One region of the Pseudomonas sp. S2_F07 genome, then DNA from elsewhere that is predicted to be linked to it. Evidence: riboswitches for the same ligand, from Rfam matches in the RefSeq annotation. Region 1 holds a riboswitch; the other holds the start of a gene.
What was found. A riboswitch is a leader RNA that binds a small molecule or an ion and turns the genes downstream of it on or off. The one in region 1 is predicted to bind cobalamin.

Region 1 (3,399 bases):
GGAAAATAAAAATGCACATAAGAGGCTGTCATCCGCCCTTCACGGTAGACCGCCTCCGCTCCGCGCCCGCCGTTAGGGCTCAAGCCACGGGCAATCGGCGTCAGTTCAGTGGTGGTCAGCGAATGGTGATAGGTGTGCCCGCGCAGCGAACCCTCCGGCAATTCCACCGCCTGCAACGCCAGCGCCGCCAGACGCTTTTGCATGACCGCATCACCGGCCAGCAAGCCAACCAGTTCGGCGCGAGTGCCCTCGACATCGGTCAGGGAATCGAGCAGGTACAGCATGCCGCCACACTCGGCGAGCAAAGGCTTGCCAGCTCGGTGATGGGCGCGGATCGCGTCGAGCATCGCGGTGTTTTGCGCCAGCGCAACATGGTGCAGTTCCGGGTAACCACCCGGCAGATACAGGCTGTCCGCCTCCGGCAACACTCGGTCGCGGATCGGCGAGAAGAACGACAACTCGGCGCCCATCGCCCGCAGCAGATCCAGGCTCGCGCCGTAGGTGAACGCAAAGGCTTCATCCCGGGCGACGGCAATGCGCACACCAGCGAGCAGCGGTTCGGCCGCAATGACATCAGGAGCAGCGAACTCGACCGCCGGCGGCAGCGCGACCTCGCAACTGCTGGCCAGGGCATCGGCGGCCGCATCCAGACGCAGATCAAGATCGTTCAGCTCACTGGCCTGCACCAGCCCCAGGTGCCGGCTCGGCAATTCGATCCCGGTTTCCCGGGACAGCGCGCCGTACCAGCGCAAACCTTCAGTCAGGCTACCTTCGAGCAGTTGCGCGTGGCGCAGCGTGCCGACACGATTGGCCAGCACGCCGGCGAACGGCAAGTCCGGCTGATAACGCGCCAGCCCCAGGGCCAATGCGCCAAAGGTCTGGGCCATGGCGGTGCCATCGATCACCCCCAGCACCGGCACACCGAAATGCCGCGCCAGGTCGGCGCTCGACGGCGTACCGTCGAACAGCCCCATGACGCCTTCGATCAGGATCAGGTCGGCTTCAGCGGCGGCTTCCCACAGCAACCGGCGACTCTCCTGCTCGCCGACCATCCACATGTCCAGCTGATACACCGGCGCACCGCTGGCGCGTTCGAGGATCATCGGATCGAGAAAGTCGGGGCCGCACTTGAACACACGGACCTTGCGCCCCTGATTGCGATGCAATCGGGCCAGTGCCGCGGTGACGGTGGTCTTGCCCTGGCCAGAGGCCGGCGCGGCAATCAGTACTGCCGGACAGTGTCGAGGCTGACTCACAACTCGACGCCTTTCTGCGCTTTGATCCCGGCCTGAAAGGCGTGCTTGATCACGCCCATTTCGGTGACGGTGTCGGCCATTTCGATCATTTCCGGCTTCGCGGCGCGACCGGTGACCACCACGTGTTGCATCGGTGGTCGGGCCTGCAAATCACTGAGCACTTGATCGAGATCGAGGTAGCCGTGCTTGAGGGCGATGTTCAGCTCATCGAGCACCACCAGGCCGATGGACGGATCGCGCAGCAATTGCTGCGACACCGACCAGGCGGCTTCGGCGGCGGCGATGTCGCGCTGGCGATCCTGGGTTTCCCAGGTAAAGCCTTCGCCCATCACATGAAAGCGCACCTGCTCGGGAAAGCGCCGGAAGAACAACTCTTCGCCCGTGCTGTTGCGGCCCTTGATGAATTGCACCACGCCGCATTGCATGCCGTGCCCCATGGCGCGGGCAAGCATGCCGAAAGCCGAACTGCTCTTGCCCTTGCCGTTGCCGGTCAGCACCAGCAGCAGGCCACACTCGTTCGGGGAATTGGCGATGCGCTCGTCGATCACGGCTTTTTTGCGCTGCATGCGCGCCAGGTGGCGTTCGTCACGATCGGGGGTATCAGTCATGGGGGAGCTCTCCGTTGAGGCAGGAATAACGGCGGGCAGGCACAAGAATAGAAGGCAACAAAGCCTGGCATCGCCCACCGTGATGCCGCTGGATGAATCAGGCCGGTCTCCGGGCTCATGAGTGGCGCGGGGCCGGACTGTGCGCCTTCCCGCATCGATTCGACACAGTGGCATCACACACAGTTTTCACTCATTTACCGTTGCGGGGGCAGCGCCGGAATTGCGGGCCTTCGACCAACAGAAGGACCCACTCACCGGCTTCCCTGTTTCACTCTGTCGACCCAAGCCACAGAGCACCTGAAACAAGCCGCGAAGGTTAGAGGGTTGGGGGTGGAGCGTCAATTAAAGCCGGGAGGCCATCGGCCGAATAACTGCCATCAATCAATAAACTGACGTCAATCTTGTGCCACGCTCCCAGCAGTGATATCAAAGAGCCACAACCTCACAACACAACAACAAGGGTGAGCCCATGCAAGGCATGATCATCAGTAATCCAAAGCTGGAATTCCTGCGTCCGGTGCTCGAACACTGGTTCGAATGCATCGACCGTTACAACGCCGTCCGCGGCGATGGCGACACACCGTACTGGCACGACGAAAAGGCCAATCTCGGACTGCTGTCCGCCGCCGCCTGGATGGCCGAGATGGTCACGCTGCAACAGACGCCCACCCGCAAGCAGACAGAAGAAGGCGAACGCAACAGCCGCGCCGACCTGCTCCTGGCCTCCTCCGAAACCCGCGCCTACATCCAGACCAGCCAGCGCTGGCCACGGGTCAACAGCCTCAACCTGTCCCAGGCCCTGCTCGATATCGCCAGCGATGCGAAGCGCCTGAGCCACGCCAGCGACCTGAAACTCGGCTGCCTGTTCGTCGCCCCGCAAAAAGCCCAGCAGGGCGCCACGCCGGAAGAACTCCAGGACATGGTCGACGACCTGCAAAAGGAACACAGCTGCGCTGTCGCCTGGTATTTCCCTTATGCCTATCGCAAGTTGCGCAACGAAGCCGGCAACTATCACCCCGGCATTGCGGTGCTGTTCAAGGAGGCTCGCGGCTGAGGGTTGAACCATCGCACAACAATGCTTCTCTATGATTAGAACAAGGCATTCATAGGGAAGACCAGCATGCGCACGCCCCCGCTCGCTCTCGTTATCGCGCTCTGCGGAGGGCTCGCCGCTTGTGGCGAGACCTCCCGCCTGCAAGTCTCCGATGGCACCGGCCCATCACCCCGACTACCAGAACCCAACAAGACACTGGTTCCGACCGTGAACATCGCCCCGGCCATCGGCTGGCCACAGGGTGCGAAACCCATCGCCGCCACGGGCACGCAAGTGACCGCTTTTGCCGAGGACCTGGATCACCCCCGCTGGCTTTATGTGCTGCCCAATGGCGATGTGCTGGTGGCGGAAACCAATGCACCACCCAAACCCGAAGACGGCAAAGGCATTCGCGGCTGGGTCATGAAGAAAGTCATGGGCCGCGCCGGGGCCAGGGTGCCCAGCGCCAACCGCATCACCTTGCTGCGCGACAAGGACCACG
Region 2 (3,399 bases), 1.0 Mb from region 1:
GCCTCTGGAGCGAGCATCGAATGCACTTGCGGTTGCGGTGCGCCAATCACATGGGGAACGGCGAGGATCGCCGCACCGAGGACTTTCATCAGCCAGTGACGGCTGAACACGATCAGCGCGATACCGACGGCGGTGGAGGCGGCGGTACCGATCCACCACAGTTGCCGTTGTGCCAGGTCGGCCGCGGCAGTGCCTGGCAATTCAGGCGGCAGGCCGAGGGTCGGCGCGAGCACGAAGGTCGCGTAACCGGCCAGGCCCCAGAGCAGGCCCTGCGAGGTTTTGGTCGGCGCACGCAAGGTGTACAGACCGGCCAGCATCAGGGCGAAACCGACGGCCACCACCAGGTTGCCACCGGTGGTCGACAGCACGCGCTGCCAGCCATCTTCCGGCTCCCAGGCTTGTGCATCGTGGGTGTGGGCAGCCATCGCACCGTCGGCGTGTTCATGCACTTCAACAGCGGCCGGTTCGGATTTTTCGTAGGTCTCGGCCTGCAAAATCAGCGGGGCGACCCAGAAGCTTTGCAGCAGCGTCAGCAACAGGGCGGCCAGCAACCCGGTGAAACCTGCGGTTTGCGCAATACGCTTGATCATGTCGACAGCTCTCAATGGCACGGAAACGCGGAGCTGTGGCGGGTATCGTGGGCGGCATTGTGCACCGCTTCGATGTGCGAGAAACCGGCAAAATACACAAGGCACGCGCCCAGGATCGACGCGCAGACGGCAACGGTCAGACGTTGGGTCAGGGTTGAGGTGGTGCTCGCGGCTGTGTGTTCGGCGCTGCTGATGATCGACATGGCGTTTCCCTCTGGTCTGTCAGCGGGGAATAAGAGCGCATGCAAAAACCCGCGCGACCAGGCGCGCAAGGTTTCGAACAGCGCCCGCCCACCGCGGGTTTGTTGGTTCAGTGACCGTACTGGTCACTTTGTGTTGCGGGCCGGTCTCCGGGCTCACGAGGGGCGAAGGCTTGCGCCTGAACCTGAAAACGTCACCTTCCCATGCCGCAGTGGCACAGTGGATCTGACGCTTCGCTCGCTTACCGTTGCGGGGGCAGCACCGGACTGACATGGCTTAAGAGTAAAGCACATGATTCACCGGTTTCCCGTTTCACCCTGTGAAGGGCACCCGTAACAAGGCGTGTAGGAGAGCATGGGCGGGGGTTGGGCGTCAATTGGCAAGGGTTCTCACTTGAGACTGAATGATGCTCGGCTCTTTGTAGGAGCTGCCGAAGGCTCGGGCCGCGTTCGGACGATCTTTTGATCTTGTTTTTAAAAGGGAAATCAAAGGATCGCAGCCTTCGGCAGCTCCTACAGTGATTGACCGGTCTTCCCACCATGCGTAGCCTTGCGCTTTCGAGGTTCTTCGGCATTTGCCGAAGCTAAGAAGGGAACGCGGTCGATGCCGCGGCTGCCCCCGCAACTGTGAACGGTGATGTTCGTTGCCACGCCACTGCAGGCTCAATCCATGAGGCCGGCGGGAAGGCGCAGCGAATGCCAGGCTCAAGGCCGGCACACCGTCAGCCAGGAGACCTGCCTCGTCACAGATTCTCACTTTCAACCGGGCGGGGTGATCCGGTGGCGAACTCTTCAGGCACGCGTGTCCGCGTTGCCGGTTGTCGTCCCGTATGCCCGCCACATTAGCCATAGGGCATCCGATGAAAACACTGGCCAAACTCCCCGTCACCATCGTTACCGGCTTTCTCGGCTCGGGCAAGACCACGCTGCTGCGGCACATGCTCGACAACGCCCAGGGTCGCCGCATCGCAGTGATCGTCAACGAATTTGGCGAGCTGGGCATCGACGGTGAAATCCTCAAGCAGTGCTCCATCGGTTGCACCGAAGAAGAAGCCAACGGCCGTGTCTATGAGCTGGCCAACGGCTGCCTGTGCTGCACCGTCCAGGAAGAATTCTTCCCGGTGATGCGTGAACTGGTGGCCCGTCGCGGCGATCTGGACCACATTCTCATCGAAACGTCCGGTCTGGCGCTGCCAAAGCCGCTGGTGCAGGCCTTCCAGTGGCCGGAAATCCGCAGTGCCTGCACGGTGGATGCGGTGATCACCGTGGTCGACAGCCCGGCCGTTGCCGCCGGCACCTTCGCCGCGTTCCCGGATCAGGTCGACGCCCAGCGCAAGCTCGACCCGAACCTGGACCACGAATCGCCGCTGCACGAACTGTTCGCCGACCAACTGGCCAGCGCTGACCTGGTGATCCTCAACAAAGCCGACCTCATCAATCCGGCGGACCTGGCCCGCGTGCGTCTGGAAGTCGCCGAGGAATTGCCGCCGGCGGTGAAAATCATCGAAGCCAGCAGTGGTCGCCTGCCGCTGGACGTGCTGATCGGCCTGGGAGCCGGCTCCGAAGAACACATCGACAGCCGTCACAGTCACCACGACCATCATCACGATGGAGACGATGATCATGACGACCACGATCACGACGCCTTCGATTCGATCTCCATCGAACTGCCGCAAGCCGACGAAAGCCTGCTGCTGGACGCGCTGACCCAGTTGGTGGTCCAGCACGGCATCCTGCGGGTCAAGGGTTTTGCGGCGATTCCGAACAAGCCGATGCGCCTGCTGATCCAGGGCGTGGGCACGCGTTTCGACAAGCATTTCGACCGCCAGTGGGGCGCCGAAGAAGCGCGCGTCACCCGCCTGGTGCTGATCGGCCAGGAACTGGACGCCACTGTACTCGAAGCGCAATTGCGCGCCGCGCTCAGCGTGTAAGCCATGCACCTGCTCAGGACCCAGCCCGGCGGTTTCGTGTCGGATGACAACATTGCCGACCTTGGACAAACCCCCGCCGAACTGGTGGTCCTGTGCAGCGGCGATTCCAGCCTGGCGCTGCTCGCCGAAGCGGCGCAGCAATTGCCCGACGATTACCCGAGCGTACGCTTGGCCAACCCGATGCAGGTGCAGAACCATGCCTCGGTCGATTTGTACGTCGATGAAGTGCTGCGTCACGCCAGGGTGATCCTGATTTCGCTGCACGGCGGCATCGCCTATTGGCGTTACGGCATCGAGCGCCTGGTCGAACTGTCGCAGCGTGGTGTGCAGGTGATTCTGGTGCCGGGTGATGATCGTCCGGACCCGGAGCTCAGTGACCTGAGCACCGTCGGTGCCGAGGATCGCGACCGGCTCTGGCAGTTTCTGCGCCAGGGCGGCATGGGCAACGCCCTGGATTTCTTCCGCTGCCTGGCCAACCGCTGGCTGGCCCGTGATTACACCTGGGGCGAGCCGCAAACCCTGCCGCGCACGGCGATCTACCATCCGCACAAACACCACGCTGCACTGAGCGACTGGCAAGCCGACTGGCACGCCGATCAACCGGTGGCGGCGGTGCTGTTTTACCGATCGCATTTGCAGGCGGCGAACACCGCTTTCATTGATGTTTTTTGCCAGCGC

Region 2: it holds a riboswitch for cobalamin, as region 1 does, so the genes downstream of both, cobW (cobalamin biosynthesis protein CobW) here and cobO (cob(I)yrinic acid a,c-diamide adenosyltransferase) in region 1, are expected to answer to the same signal.

Annotation. Positions count from the first base shown of each region.
Region 1 covers NZ_CP162758.1:5,687,657-5,691,055, reverse strand. Annotated here, with positions in the region: gene AB4O40_RS25835 (cobyrinate a,c-diamide synthase) at 1-1,256, opposite strand, end outside; gene cobO (cob(I)yrinic acid a,c-diamide adenosyltransferase) at 1,253-1,864, opposite strand; cobalamin riboswitch at 1,948-2,180, opposite strand; gene AB4O40_RS25825 (hypothetical protein) at 2,334-2,918, shown strand; gene AB4O40_RS25820 (PQQ-dependent sugar dehydrogenase) at 2,985-3,399, shown strand, end outside.
Region 2 covers NZ_CP162758.1:375,283-378,681, forward strand. Annotated here, with positions in the region: gene AB4O40_RS01620 (CbtA family protein) at 1-590, opposite strand, end outside; gene AB4O40_RS01625 (CbtB domain-containing protein) at 602-793, opposite strand; cobalamin riboswitch at 915-1,140, opposite strand; cobalamin riboswitch at 1,335-1,547, shown strand; gene cobW (cobalamin biosynthesis protein CobW) at 1,651-2,721, shown strand; gene cobN (cobaltochelatase subunit CobN) at 2,725-3,399, shown strand, end outside.